3 regions of the Streptomyces rapamycinicus NRRL 5491 genome follow, and region 1 is predicted to be linked to each of the others. Evidence: riboswitches for the same ligand, from Rfam matches in the RefSeq annotation. Region 1 holds a riboswitch; each other region holds the start of a gene.
What was found. A riboswitch is a leader RNA that binds a small molecule or an ion and turns the genes downstream of it on or off. The one in region 1 is predicted to bind cyclic di-AMP.
Positions count from the first base shown of each region.

Region 1 (4,725 bases):
ATGCCGTACGCCTCGTCGACCCGGCGCAGCGCCTGCGGGAAGGTGATCTTCTCGCGCAGCGACAGCGCGTCGATCATGGCCTCCGCGCGCTCCCCGATGCCGCGCTTGGGCACGTTCAGGATCCGGCGGAGCGGGACGGAGTCCTCGGGGTTGGCCAGCACCCGCAGATACGCGAGGACGTCCCGGACCTCCTTGCGCTCGTAGAAGCGCACGCCGCCGACGACCTTGTACGGCAGCCCGACGCGGATGAAGACCTCTTCGAAGACACGGGACTGGGCGTTGGTGCGGTAGAAGACCGCCACGTCCCCGGCCTTGGCGTCGCCCGCGTCCGTCAGCCGGTCGATCTCGTCGGCGACGAACTGGGCCTCGTCGTGCTCGGTGTCGGCCACATAGCCGATGATCTCGGCCCCGGCGCCGGCGTCCGTCCACAGGTTCTTGGGGCGGCGGTTCTCATTGCGCTCGATGACCGCGTTGGCCGCGCTCAGGATGGTCTGGGTCGAGCGGTAGTTCTGCTCGAGGAGGATCGTCCGCGCGGTGGGGTAGTCCTCCTCGAACTGGAGGATGTTACGGATCGTGGCGCCCCGGAAGGCGTAGATCGACTGGTCGGCGTCGCCCACCACGCACAGCTCGGCGGCAGTGGTCTCCTCGGTGTCGGTGCCCACCAGCTCGCGCACGAGTGTGTACTGCGCGTGGTTGGTGTCCTGGTACTCGTCCACCAGGACGTGCCGGAAGCGGCGGCGGTAGTGCTCGGCGACGTCCGGGAACGCCTGGAGCAGATTGACCGTGGTCATGATGATGTCGTCGAAATCCAGCGCGTTGGCCTCGCGCAGCCGCGCCTGGTACATCACATACGCCTCGGCCAGCGTCTTCTCAAAACCTTCCGTAGCCTGCCCGGCGAAGGTCTCCTCGTCGATCAGCTCGTTCTTGAGGTTGGAGATCTTGGCGCTGAAGGACTTCGACGGGAACCGCTTGGGGTCGAGATCCAGGTCCCGGCAGACCAGCGACATCAGCCGCTTGGAGTCGGCCGCGTCGTAGATCGAGAACGACGAGGTGAAGCCCAGCTTCTTCGACTCCCGGCGCAGGATGCGGACGCAGGCGCTGTGGAAGGTGGACACCCACATGGCGTTGGCCCGCGGGCCGACGAGCTCCTCGACGCGCTCCTTCATCTCGCCCGCCGCCTTGTTGGTGAAGGTGATGGCGAGGATCTGGCCGGGGTGGGTGGAGCGGGCGCCGAGCAGATAGGCGATGCGGTGGGTGAGCACCCGGGTCTTGCCGGAGCCGGCGCCCGCGACGATCAGCAGCGGCGAGCCGGTGTGCTCCACGGCGGCCCTCTGCTGCTCGTTCAACCCCTCGAGCAGGGCGGACGGGTCCACGGCGGGCCGGGCCGCGCCGTCCCGGTAGTGGGCCTCCCGCGGCACGGGCGCTTCGAAATCGCCGCTGAAGAGGTGATGCGGCACGTCCTCGGCGCCACCGTGGCCAGGGTGCGCCGAATCCTCGGGCGGCGGTGGCCGCTCCTCGTCCGGAGAAGGCCCGAGGTCCGCCAGGAAGCTGTCGTCAAAGAGGCTGCTCATCGCTCCCCGAGTCTAGGCCGCCCCACTGACAGCCGACGTCCGAACATCACGAAACGGTTTCGGGCAAAACGGCCACCAGTCTTCACAGGAGCCCCACGTGTTGGCTACCGTCCTGCGTCAGGCGGCCCGGAAGATCCGTCGGCGAACCACGTCGGCACGGGCGGCCTCCGCCGAGTCCGGTACGCCGTGAGGCGCCCGGAGCCGGGGACCCAACAACGCAAGACCGGGGTGAATCGGCCCGAAACGGTACGGCACGGACAGTGCCGTCCGGACACGGCCGTAGGGCAACCTTCCGTACCGCCCGAACCCGACAGCTAACCCGGTAGGCGGTCCACGGAAGGAGTCGCCACCCTTGGCGTCGCACCGCAAGCCGCGGAGCCGAATACCCGCCTCGCTCACGGGTCACAGCCGCCGTACGGCCGTCGGGTTCACCACGGCCGCCCTCGCATCCGTCACCCTGCTCTCCCAGTCGGCCAACGCCGCGCCCACCGATCCCAAGCCGGCCGCCCAGTCGATCGAGAAGGTGAAGGAGAAGGTCGACACCCTCTACCACCAGGCGGAGACCGCCACCCAGCGCTACAACGCCGCCAAGGAGCGCACCGACCAGCAGCGGGCCAAGGTCGACAAGCTGCTGGACTCCGTCGCCCGGCGCACCGAGAAGCTCAACGAGGCCCGGCGCATGCTCGGCGCCTACGCCACCGCCCAGTACCGCGAGGGCGGAATGGCCCGCTCCGCCGCGACCCTGCTGTTCTCCAACGATCCGCAGGACGTCTTCGACCAGTCGCATCTGATGGACCGGATGACCGGCCGGCAGAAGCAGGCCGTCGACGACTTCCAGAAGCAGCGGGTGAAGGCCGCCAAGGAGCGCGGTAAGGCCGGCGAGAGCCTCGCCTCGCTGACCGCGTCCCAGAAGCAGCTGAAGGTCCAGAAGAAGACCGTCCAGGACAAGCTGACCGAGGCCCGGCGGCTGCTGGCGAATCTGACCGCCAAGGAGAAGGCGCGGCTGGCGGCGATCGAGAAGAAGAAGGCGGAAGAGGCCCGCCGTAAGGCCGCCGAGCTGGCCGAGAAACAGCGGCAGGAGGCGGCCGCGCGCAAGAAGCAGCAGGAGCAGAACGCGGGTGACTCCGGTTCGACGGCGCCCTCAACGCCCTCCGTCCCGGCCAACAGCTCCAAGGCGGCCCAGGCCATCGCCTTCGCCAAGGCGCAGCTCGGCAAGCCGTACGTCTGGGGCGCCACCGGCCCGAGCTCCTTCGACTGCTCGGGGCTGACGCAGGCGGCCTGGAAGTCCGCCGGGATCTCGCTGCCGCGCACCACCTGGGACCAGGTGAAGGCCGGTACGCGCGTCTCGACGTCCCAACTCCAGCCGGGCGATCTCGTCTTCTTCTACGACGACATCAGCCATGTCGGCCTCTACATCGGCGACGGGATGATGATCCACGCGCCGAAGCCGGGCGACGTGGTGAAGAAGGCGCCGATCACGGAGATGCCCATCTACGGGAGCGTGCGGCCCTCGTAGGGCCCTGAGCCTGACGATGCCGCCGCCCGGGGCCGGGCCCCGGGCGGCGGCATCGTCTTCGGCTCAGCGGCGCCGTCAGCGCGTCGCGGCGCCGTCCATGGCCCACGGCGCCGTAAGCGGCTCACGCGCCGTCAGTGGCTCAGGTGCCGGGCTTGCGCCCGTAGACGTACACGTCGTCGCCGTTCTTCAGCAGGCTCCAGTACTTCTTGGCGTCGCCCTTACGCATGTTGACGCAGCCGTGGGAGCCGGGCGGGGACCATACGCTGCCGGCGATCGAGTGAAACGCCTGGCCGCCGTCGAAGAACTGGCTGTAGGGCATGGCGACCTTGTAGAGCGTCGACCAGTGGTCGATGTTCCGCCAGTAGACCCTCTTCAGCCCGGTGCGGGTCTCGAAGCCGTTCCGCCCGGACCGCACCGGCACCGGTCCGTAGACCAGCCGGGAGCCGTCCTGGACCCAGCTCAGCTGGCGGGTGAGGTCCACGCAGGCGATACGGCCCTTGTTGGTGGGGCACTTCCTCGCCGCGTTCGGATTGTGCCCGGCGGCCTTCTGGGCGCTGATGAGGCTCATCACGCCCGAGGTGATCGGGCCCGCGTAGCCGATCGTCGGGCTGATGCCGTGATCGATCTGGAACTTCTGGATCGCGAGACAGTCCGCCCGCGACTGCCGCCCGTCCACGGGACGGCCCAGGAACCGCTCGGCCTGCTTCTGGTACGGCCCCGCGGTGGTCGTGCACGACGACGCGGCCATGCTCACCGGTGTCACCGTGCCGGCCGACCGGCCCAGCGGCCGTGTCTGAGCCTGCGCCGGACCGGCGACGGCCACCGCGAGCGGCACCGCCATCCCCGCCAGCCCCAGCGCGACGCCCACGCGCCGCCTATGACTTCTGACTGCCCCCACTACCCCCATTGGCCACTCCTCTCGACTGCCTCGCTCTTTACTAAGACAGCTCGCGAGTGCAAACGGTTGCCTCGGGATCGTGTGCAATTGCCTTGGGATTACCCCCAGAACACTCGTTCGTCAGGTCCACAGCACGGCGATGAAGATGTTTGCCGTTGTCAAGGCACCCACCGCGCCGAAGGCGGCCGACCCTACCTTCTCCTCGTCGCGCTTCACATAGACCAGGCCGAGAATTACGACCAATAGCGCCAGCTTTACACCGATTTTGACGGTATTGACGCTGTTGTCGTCCGCCTGATTGAGCCCGACCAGCGCCACACCGGTCACCAGCATGGTCAGCGCGCCGTGCAGCATCACCGGGATCATCCGGGCCTCGCCCGCGCGCGCGGCTTTGAGCTGCGAGAAGAAGCCGCCGAGCAGCGCGCCGATGCCGACGACGTGGAGGCCGACGAACACGTGAATGAGTACGTCCATGGCTCCGGAGACTAGCCCCGCGCATATCATCGCCCGGCACTCGGGTGGGGCCCTATCGCCGCTTCGATCACGGCCGCCCCACACTTCCGACCACCCCACTCGCCGGGCGATCAGCAGCCGTCACGGGACCGAAAAAATCCGTGCACTCCCGTTCAATCCCCCGCACGACCCCCGCTTTCCGGCCTAACTTCCTCCTCCAGGTGGCAGTCCGCTTCCCGTCAACCGAGGGTCCCCGCCTCATGGCGGACTGCCATCTGCCCGTCCGC
Region 1 is NZ_CP085193.1:6,831,386-6,836,110, reverse strand. Features, by position in the region: gene pcrA (DNA helicase PcrA) at 1-1,571, opposite strand, end outside; cyclic di-AMP (ydaO/yuaA leader) riboswitch at 1,730-1,915, shown strand; gene LIV37_RS28720 (C40 family peptidase) at 1,924-3,087, shown strand; gene LIV37_RS28715 (L,D-transpeptidase) at 3,227-3,994, opposite strand; gene LIV37_RS28710 (hypothetical protein) at 4,106-4,459, opposite strand.

Region 2 (4,725 bases), 3.1 Mb from region 1:
GGAGTTGTATACGGGAGTTCTGTTAATTCCGGCCGCTCGCCGTGTTGACGGAATGTTTCGAAGTCCTCACCGGAATCGGGCGGCGCAGCCGGTATTCCGACAGCGCGCGCTCGGTGTGCGCCGTGGCGAGCGCCCGCGCGCGGTCGGCGTCGCCGCGCGCCACCGCGTCCACCAGCGCGCCGTGCTCCGCCCAGGACTCCACGGCCCGTGCGGCCGGGTCGGGGCGCGCGGCGCCCTCGGGCGGCACGGGCCGCGACCCGGGAGCGGCGGCGTACACCCACGCGGTCTTACGGCGCAGCTGGACGAGCAGCGCGGCCAGGCTCGGGCTGCCGGACGCCTGGGCGAGCGTCTCGTGGAACCAGTCTCCCAGCGGCCGCAGTTCGCCGAGCTGACCGCCCTGGGCGCGCTCCCGGCCGAGCCGGACCAGTCCGCGCAGCACCTTCAGATGGGCCTCGGTGCGGCGCTGTGCGGCCCGCGCGGCGCCCAGCGGCTCCAGCAGCGCGCGGATGTCCAGCAGGTCGGCGGCCTCGCGCTCTGAGGGCTGGGCGACACAGGCCCCCGCGTGCCGCCGGGTCGTCACGAAGCCCTCGGACTCCAGGGTGCGCAGGGCCTCGCGGACCGGCACCCGGGAGACGCCGTAGCGCCGCGCGAGCAGTTCCTCGGTGAGGCGACTGCCGGGCTGATACGCGCCGGAGACGATGTCGTCGCGAATCGCCGCGCAGACCGCGTGTGCCGAAATCCGGCGACCGCCCTGGACCGCGTTCGTATCCCCGCTCACTTACGGTCCCGCATTGTCGAACCTCCGCCTTAACGCCCGCGAAACGCGGCCATGGAATGCGCGTTGACCGACTCTATTCCACATGGCCGCCATTTCCGATGGCGGGAAGCATTTCATGGCTGTTTTTTGGTCAGCCGGGCGGCGGCACGCCGAAGGCCCCGTCCTGCGGACGGGGCCTTCTCGGAAGTCTCACGGGGTCTCGGGATCTCGGGATCGTGAGACCGCGCGCGGCGTTCGCGTCGGACGCGCGACGGGTCAGACGTTGACGCCGTGCGTGCGCAGGTACGACAGGGGGTCCATGTCCGAGCCGTAGTCCGGGCTGGTGCGGGCTTCGAAGTGCAGATGCGGTCCGGTGACGTTGCCGGTGGCGCCCGACAGGCCGATCTGCTGGCCGGGGGTGACCTTCTGGCCGACCGAGACGCTGATGGACGACAGGTGGCCGTACTGGGTGTACGTGCCGTCGTTCATCTTGATGACGACGTTGTTGCCGTAGGAGCCGCCCCAGCCCGCCTCCACGATCTCGCCCATGCCCACGGAGTGCACCGTGGTGCCGGTGGAGGCGTGGAAGTCGATGCCGGTGTGGCTGCCGGAGGACCACAGACCGCTGGACGCCTGGTAGCCGGTGGAGACGTAGGAGCCGCTGATCGGCGACACGAAGGTGTTGATGCGCTTGCGCTCGGCCTCGCGCGCCGCGCGCTCCTTGGCCTCGCGCTCGGCCTTGGCCTTCTTCGCCGCGGCCTCCGCCTTTCTGGCGGCCTCCTGGCGGGCGATCGCCTCTGCCTTGGCCTTGGCGGCGGCCTGCTCGGCGGCGGTCTCCTGGGACTGCGCCTGGGCCTCGATGTGGTCCGCGATCCCGTCGCCGATCACGATCGCCTGGGTCAGACCGGTCTGCTGGGGATTGGGGCCCCCGTCGGCCGCGAACGCCTGTCCGGTGATCCCGGCGACCACACCCGAGGCGACGGTCGTGATGCCCACGACGTTCGCACTCGTGCGGATGTTGACCTTGTTGGTGCGGCGGTGCTTACCGGTGGCAGTGCGGGTGGACGCCATACTGAGGCGCACTCCTTTCCTTCCTTCTCGCCTACCGGGTTAGCTGACGGGTTCGGAGCAGGAAGGTCTCCTACGGACCCCTCCCCCGGCCGGGGAAGGCGCCCGATTCACCCCTGGGGACGTGTTGGGTCCCCGGCTCCCCTGGCTTGCGCCGTACGGGGACTCGGCGATGACTGTCCGGTGCCGCGGGTGCGGCGGGTCGCTGGCGAACAGCCGGACTGACGCTAAACGGGCCCGCTTTCGATCACAAACGGTTCCGGTTTTTTGTTGCTCTCCCCACAAACCAAACAAGCAGTCAATCCCATAAATCGGGCATGTCGGAAGGGCCCCGGCGCCCTTTCGGGGCCGGGGTCCTTCCGCTGTCGGCTCATGGACCGGACGTCCGCCGGACCGCCTGCCGGGCCGTCAGCGAGCCGGCCGGACCGGCGGTTCCGCGCACGGATCCGGCCAACTCTCGTCGGCCGTCGGCTCAGTTGGAGATGACGCGCACTTCGCCGATGCCCAGCGCCCGGACCGGCTCCTCGATCGCCGAGGCGTCCCCGACCAGCACCGTGACCAGCCGGTCCGCCGGGAAGGCGCTCACCACCGCGGCGGTGGCCTCCACCGTGCCGGTCTCCGCCAGACGGGCGTACAACTGCGCCTGGAAGTCGTCCGGAAGATGCTGCTCGACCTGGTCGGCGAGGGTGTTCGCGACGGACGCCGCCGTCTCGTACTTCAGCGGGGCGACGCCCACCAGGTTCTGCACCGCGACATCGCGCTCGTCGTCGGTCAGCCCCTCCTCCTTCAGCGTGCGCAGCACCTTCCAGAGGTCGTCCAGCGCGGGGCCGGTGACCTCGGTGGCCACCGAACCGCTGATCGCCAGCATCGAGGCGCCCGTGGAGCCGCCCGCGGGCGACGGGGGCCCGGAGCGCAGCACCTGGCCGAAGGCGCGCACCCCGTAGGTGTAGCCCTTCTCCTCGCGCAGCACGCGGTCCAGGCGGGAGGTGAGGGTGCCGCCCATGCAGTACGTGCCGAGCACCTGCGCGGGCCAGACCCGGTCGTGGCGGTCGGCGCCCACGCGCCCGATGAGCAGCTGGGTCTGCACCGCGCCCGGCCGGTCGACGATCACGACACGGCCGGTGTCGTCCGCGACGATCGGGGGGGCCGTGCGCGGCGCGCCCGCCCCGCCCGTCCAGGCGCCGAGGGTGTCGGCGAGTGCCCGGTCAAGGTCGACACCGCCGAGGTCGCCCACGATGACGGCCGTGGCGGTGGAGGGGCGGAGATGCGCCTCGTAGAAGGCCCGCACGGCCGCGGCGTCGATACCCTCGATGGTCTCCTGGGTGCCCTGGCGCGGCCGGGACATCCGCGACTCGGCCGGGAAGAGCTCCGCGGAGAGGGCCATGGAGGCGCGGCGGGCCGGGTTGGCCAGCTCATGGGGGATCTCGTCCAGCCGGTTGCGCACCAGCCGCTCGACCTCGCCGTCCGGGAAGGCGGGGGCGCGCAGCGCGTCGGCCAGCAGACCGAGCGCCTTGGTCAGCCGGGAGACCGGGACCTCCAGGGAGACGCGGACGCCGGCGTGGTCGGCGTGGGCGTCCAGCGTGGCGCCGCAGCGCTCGAGCTCGGCGGCGAACTCCTCGGCGTCATGCTTGTCGGTGCCCTCCGAGAGGGCGCGCGCCATGATCGTGGCGACGCCTTCGAGCCCGGCCGGCTCGGCGTCCAGCGGCGCCTCCAGGTTGATCTCGACGGCGACGACCTGCTGACCGGGGCGGTGGCAGCGCAGCACGGCGAGGCCGTTGGGCAGCTCACCGCGCTCGGGGGCCGGGAACGCCCACGGCCTGGGGGCGCCGCCCTTGGGCTGCGGGTGGAAGGTCATGGTCGCGGTGACGGCGTCGCTCACTGGGCCGCCTCCCCTTCTGCGTCGGTCTCGGCGGCTTCGGCGGTGTCGGCTGCGTCCTCGGCGCCCTGGACGGGCTCGTAGACCAGCACGGCGCGGTTGTCGGGGCGCAGCCGCGCCGCGGCCACGGCCCGCACCTCCTCGGGGCTGATGTCGAGCACCCGCTCCACGGCGGTCAGCGCCAGCTGCGGGTCGTCGAACAGCACCGCGTAACGGCAGAGCTCGTCGGCCCGGCCGCCGACCGTGGCCAGCCGGTCCAGCCACTCGCGCTCGATCTGCGCCTGGGCGCGCTCCATCTCCTGCGGGGTCGGCCCCTCCTCGGCGAAGCGGGCCAGCTCCTCGTCGACGGCGGCCTCGATGGCGGGCACCTCGACCCCGCCGGAGGTCTTCACGTCCAGCCAGCCCAGCGAGGGGGCGCCCGACAGCCGCAGCAGGCCGAACCCGGCGGCCACGGCGGTGCGGTCGCGGCGCACCAGCCGGTTGTGGAGCCGGGAGGACTCACCGCCGCCGAGGACGGTCAGCGCCAGGTCGGCGGCGTCGGACTCACGGGTGCCGTCGTGCGGCAGCCGGTACGCGGCCATCAGGGCGCGGGCCGGGACCTCCTCCTCCACGACCTCGCGCAGCTGGCCGCCGATCACCTCCGGGAGCGTGCCGTCGCGGGGCGGCCGCTTGCCCTCGTGGGAGGGGATGGAGCCGAAGTACTTCTCGATCCAGGCGAGCGTCTGCTCGGGGTCGATGTCGCCGACGATCGACAGCACGGCGTTGTTGGGGGCGTAGTAGGTGCGGAAGAACTCCCGCGCGTCCTCCAGGGAGGCCGCGTCCAGGTCGGCCATGGAGCCGATCGGGGTGTGGTGGTACGGGTGGCCCTCGGGGTACGCCATGGCGACGAGCTTCTCGAAGGCGGTGCCGTACGGGACGTTGTCGTACCGCTGGCGGCGCTCGTTCTTGACGACGTCGCGCTGGTTCTCCAGGCTCTCCTCGTCCAGCGCGGTCAGGAGGGACCCCATCCGGTCGGCCTCCAGCC
Region 2 is NZ_CP085193.1:3,704,587-3,709,311, forward strand. Features, by position in the region: gene LIV37_RS14940 (GntR family transcriptional regulator) at 23-778, opposite strand; gene LIV37_RS14945 (M23 family metallopeptidase) at 1,034-1,828, opposite strand; cyclic di-AMP (ydaO/yuaA leader) riboswitch at 1,843-2,007, opposite strand; gene LIV37_RS14950 (M16 family metallopeptidase) at 2,298-3,680, opposite strand; gene LIV37_RS14955 (M16 family metallopeptidase) at 3,701-4,725, opposite strand, start outside.
Region 2: another riboswitch for cyclic di-AMP. It lies ahead of LIV37_RS14945 (M23 family metallopeptidase); the one in region 1 lies ahead of LIV37_RS28720 (C40 family peptidase).

Region 3 (4,725 bases), 180 kb from region 1:
GCCGAGGATCGCGTTGGCACCGAGCGAGGACTTGTCCGGGGTGGCGTCCAGGTCGAACATCGCCTGGTCGATCAGCCGCTGCTCGGTGGCGTCATAGCCCACCAGCTCGGGACCGATCTGCTCGATCACGGCGAGGACGGCCTTCTCCACGCCCTTGCCGTTGTAGCGGTTCTTGTCGCCGTCACGGAGTTCGAGGGCCTCGAAGGCGCCGGTGGAGGCGCCGGACGGCACGGCGGCACGGCCGGTGCTGCCGTCGTCGAGGCCAACCTCGACCTCGACCGTGGGGTTGCCTCGCGAGTCGAGGATCTCGCGAGCTACGACGACGTCGATGGACGGCACGAGGTTCTCCTTCGTATGGGTCTGCGGTAGCAGCACGAGCCTAACGGGCCGGGAGGGCTGCGCCCCGCGTTCGCCCGCCCCACGAGACAGGGGCGCGACACAAAAAGCGAGATTCTGGATTAAAAATCCGGATTTCATGTGCATTGGGAAAGCCCCGGCGGGGCGTGCCATAGGGGCGGCACACCCCGGCCGGGGCTCGTTCTCACGGTGGCCGTGACCGTGGCCGTGGCTCAGCGGAGGTGCAGCTGCTGGCCCGGGAAGATCAGGTCGGCCTGCTCCACGATGTCCTTGTTCAGCTCGAAGAGCTTCTTCCAGCCGCCCTTGACGTCGTGGACCTTGGCGATCTTGCCGAGGGTGTCGCCGGACTTGACCTTGTACTCGCCGTCACCCTTCTTGATCGGGCCACGGGTCTGCTGCCGGGCGGCGCGCTCGGGCGCGGTGCGCGGCTGCGCCTTCGGCTGGGCCTTGGGCTGCGCCGGCTGGGCCGGGGCCGACTTGGTGGTCGCCGAGGATTGGTCCTGCGAGCCGGAGGGCGCGGACGGGGCGGACGGGCTGCCGCCGGAGGTCAGACCCTTGCCGCAGACCGGCCAGGCGCCCTTGCCCTGGCTGCCCAGGACCTTCTCGGCGATCTGGATCTGCTGGGCCTTGCTGGCCTTGTCCGCGGTGGAGGCGTAGGCCGTGCCGCCGTAGGCGGCCCAGGTGGAGCTCGAGAACTGCAGGCCGCCGAAGTAGCCGTTGCCGGTGTTGATCGACCAGTTGCCACCGGACTCGCACTGCGCGACCTGGTCCCACTGGGAGGTGGTGGCCGCGGAGGCGGAGGTCGCCCCGATGAGCGGTGCCGCCACGGCGGCACCGGCGAGACCGGTGAGCGCGGCGATACGGGTGGCCTTGGAGGGGCGGCGGTGCTTCCCGTTGGACTTGAGCATTTTGGTTCGTTTCCTCACCGACGCCTACGAGGTGAGCTGTCGGGTTCGGACGTGAGTTGCCCGGCCGGTCGCGATGGTCGCTCCCGGCTTCACCCCTAGCCGACGAGCCCGTATCCACAGGCCACTCGGCACCTACCTTGGGTCCCCCGCTCCTGCCTTCGGCGCTGACGCGTCGGTTTCCCCCCGACCGCCGGCAGGATTCGGCGTGACGATCGACGGTGCCCGCGGTGGCGAGCGGAAAGACGTTAAACACACCTTCCAAGAACGTTCAAACACCCCAAGGGCAGTGATTGGGGCTGTAATTGATCTCACCCGGCCCACATCGACGCAGGTGGGGCCGGGTGAGGAGAGATCGGACACGAGGTGCGCCCCGGAAAATGTGACGAGATGTATGTCTCACCGGGTCCAGAGCGGGCAATTCCCCCCGAATCACTGCTCCCTGATGGTGAGGTCAAGTCGCTGACCAGGAATGATCAGATCGGGGTCGATCCCGATGAGGTCCTCGTTGGTCTCGTAGAGCCCTTCCCAACCGCGGGACACATTCTGGTGCTCGGCGATCCCTGACAGGTTGTCACCGGGGCGAACAGTGTAATCGTCGTCCGTGGAGTCCTCGTCGCGGTCCGAAGCGCCGCGCGAGGCATGGCGCCCGGAGGGCCGTGCGCTCCCCGCGTCGCCGTCGTCGGCCTCCTCCCCGGCGTCCGGGGAGCCGCGGTGGCGGCCGGAGGGGTCCGCCGAGGGGCTCTCGGAGCCGTCCGGCACCGAGGGACCGTCCGAACGGGAGGGGCTGTCCGAGTCCGGGTCGTCCGCTGCCGGGTCGTCCGAGGCGGAGCCGTCAAGGCCGTCGGGGGACTTGGAGGTGTGGGGCGCGTCCGGCTCCTCGGCCGACCCGGACGCGTCCGGCGCGTCCGGCTTGCCGGCGCCGTCGGACGTCCCCGAACGGTCCGCGTCCGAGGAGGAGCCGTCCCGCCCCCGGTCCCCCTGGTCGTCCCCGCCGCGGCCCGTCCCCGGGTCCGGGGTGGCCGTGCTGCCGGGGTCCACATCGGGGGCGCCGCCGCCGTCGGTGAGCCCGGCGCCCAGCGCACAGCTCGGCCAGGCGTCGGGGCCGCGGTCGCCGAGGATCGCCTCGGCGACGGATATCTGCTGGGAGCGGCTGGCGAGGTCGGGGCGCGGGGCGTACTCCGCGCCGCCGTACTTCTTCCACATGTCGAGGGTCAGCTGGAGCCCGCCGTAGAAGCCGTTGCCCTCGTTGGCGCTCCACATACCGCCGCTCTCGCACTCGGCGACGTGATCCCACGTGGCGGTCTGGGCGGCCTGTGCGCCGGTCGCCCCGAAGAGGGGCATGGCGAGGCCCGCTCCCGTGACCCCCGCCGCGACGATGATGGCCGGAGCCTGACGGGGGCGACGGTGTCGACCATTACCGGAACGCATGCGATTGACCTCTCCTATGGCGCTATGGCCCTATGGCGACAAGGTTTGCCGGTGAACATAGCGAGGGCACTCGATCATCACAAGGCGATGTATCCGAGGTCACGCCACGGTCACACGGCTGATCATTCGTCACGTATGTCCGCCCGCAGGGGCCTTGGGAGTCCCGGCCACCCGTTTCGCGGGTCTCAGCCGTCCGCGGAATCCCAGGTCACCGGGAGCGTGCGCAGCCCGCGCATGATGAGCCCGCCGCGCCACCGCAGATCCTCCGGATCCTCCGCGAGCCGCAGCCCGGGCAGCCGCCGCAGCAGGGTGGCGATCGCGGTCTGGGCCTCCAGCCGGGCCAGCGGAGCACCCAGACAGTAATGGATGCCATGGCCGTAGCCGAGGTGCTGGTTGTCCCGGCGGGTGAGATCGAGGACGTCCGGCTCCGCGAACCGTTCGGGGTCCCGGTCGGCCGCGGCGAGCACCACCAGCACCGGCTCCCCCTCGGCGATGTGCTGCCCGGCGAGGGTGAGCGGCTCGGTGGCGAACCGCCAGGTGGCGATCTCCACGGGTCCGTCGTAGCGGAGCAGTTCCTCGACCCCGGCGGCGAGCAGCCGCTCGTCCCCTTCTTCCAGGGCCCGCTGCATGAGGGCGCGCTGCTCCGGATGGCGCAGCAGTGCGTAGACGCCGTTTCCGATCAGGTTGACGGTCGTCTCGAAGCCGGCGAAGAGAAGGATGAAGGCCATGGCCGCGGCCTCGTTCTCGGTGAGGTGCTCGCCGTGGTCGCCGGCCCGGATCAGCCCCGAGATCAGATCCTCCCCGTCCTCTTCTTCCCTCCACTCCGCGAGCTCCAGGCGCTTGCGGTGGATCAGCTCGCCCAGATACGCCCGGATCCTCTTCACGGCGCGGGCCACTCCGCCGCGCGGGCCGCCGCCGTGCCGGATCATCGCGCCGGCCCAGTCCCGGAAGTCGTCCTGGTCCTCGCGCGGCACCCCGAGCAGATCGCAGATGGCGTAAATAGGGAGGGGGAAGGCGAACTCATGGATGAGATCCGCCTCTCCCCTCTCTTCGAAGGCGTCGATGAGCTGGTCGGTGAGGGTCCGCACCCGGGGGGCGAACGCGGCCACCCGGCGCGGGGTGAACGCCTTCGACACCAGCCGCCGCAGCCGGGTGTGGTCGGGAGGGTCGATATTGAGCAGATGTGTCATCAGCTCGGCGCGCCGTTCGCCCGGGATGCCCACCTTGCCCTTGGCGTGGGCCGCCGCACTGTGCCGCTGGGGGTTCTTCGAGAGCCGGGGATCGGCCAGCGCCCTCCTGGCATCGGCGTAACGGGTCACCAGCCAGGCGTCCACACCGCTGGGCAGCGTGGTCCGGTGCACCGGGGCGTGATCGCGTAGCCAGGCGTACGCGGGGTAGGGATCGCTGGCGAACTCCCAGGTGAAGAGGGTGGGAGCGGAGCTGTCACGGGGCTGTTCCGACACCCCCCGACGATACCGGCGCGGGCCGCTCTCTCCCGGTCTGCCGGAAGTAACGGCAGACAAGAGAAATAAGGGAATAAGCAGAACAAAGAGAATAAGAGAGTCATGACCGGGATGAATGTCTAGCGGAATTCCCAATTCATCTCCACACACCCTTCACCACCCACACACAGCCGGGGCCGAATGCCCGGATATCTGATGGCTGAGGCCGCCGTTCGGCGGATGCCCGCGCCGCCCCGTTACGAACCCCCGGAACATGCCCTGACGTCGGTCAACGCGGTGAACTGGCGGTGTGGCTGAAACGTCGTCAGGTGAACGAATGGGACTGGGGCACATGCACGGGGCCCAGTGATACCGGTGATACGATCACCGCGCTTGCCAGGCGAGCCAAGGGCGCGTAAGACACACGGCGATCCGGCACATCACGCCGAGAGGATCCCCACTCTGAGGAGCATTATGCCGCCAGTCGGGCATACGGAGCCGTTCCGGCGCACCGACTCCTGTGCGCTGCCGTCGGCAAGACGAGTGCGATGTCCCCGGAACCCGCGGGCGCCGTACGGGCGCTGACTTAC
Region 3 is NZ_CP085193.1:7,010,730-7,015,454, reverse strand. Features, by position in the region: gene eno (phosphopyruvate hydratase) at 1-339, opposite strand, end outside; gene LIV37_RS29500 (LysM peptidoglycan-binding domain-containing protein) at 570-1,265, opposite strand; cyclic di-AMP (ydaO/yuaA leader) riboswitch at 1,272-1,439, opposite strand; gene LIV37_RS29495 (LysM peptidoglycan-binding domain-containing protein) at 1,695-2,693, opposite strand; gene LIV37_RS29490 (cytochrome P450 family protein) at 2,879-4,156, opposite strand.
Region 3: another riboswitch for cyclic di-AMP. It lies ahead of LIV37_RS29500 (LysM peptidoglycan-binding domain-containing protein); the one in region 1 lies ahead of LIV37_RS28720 (C40 family peptidase).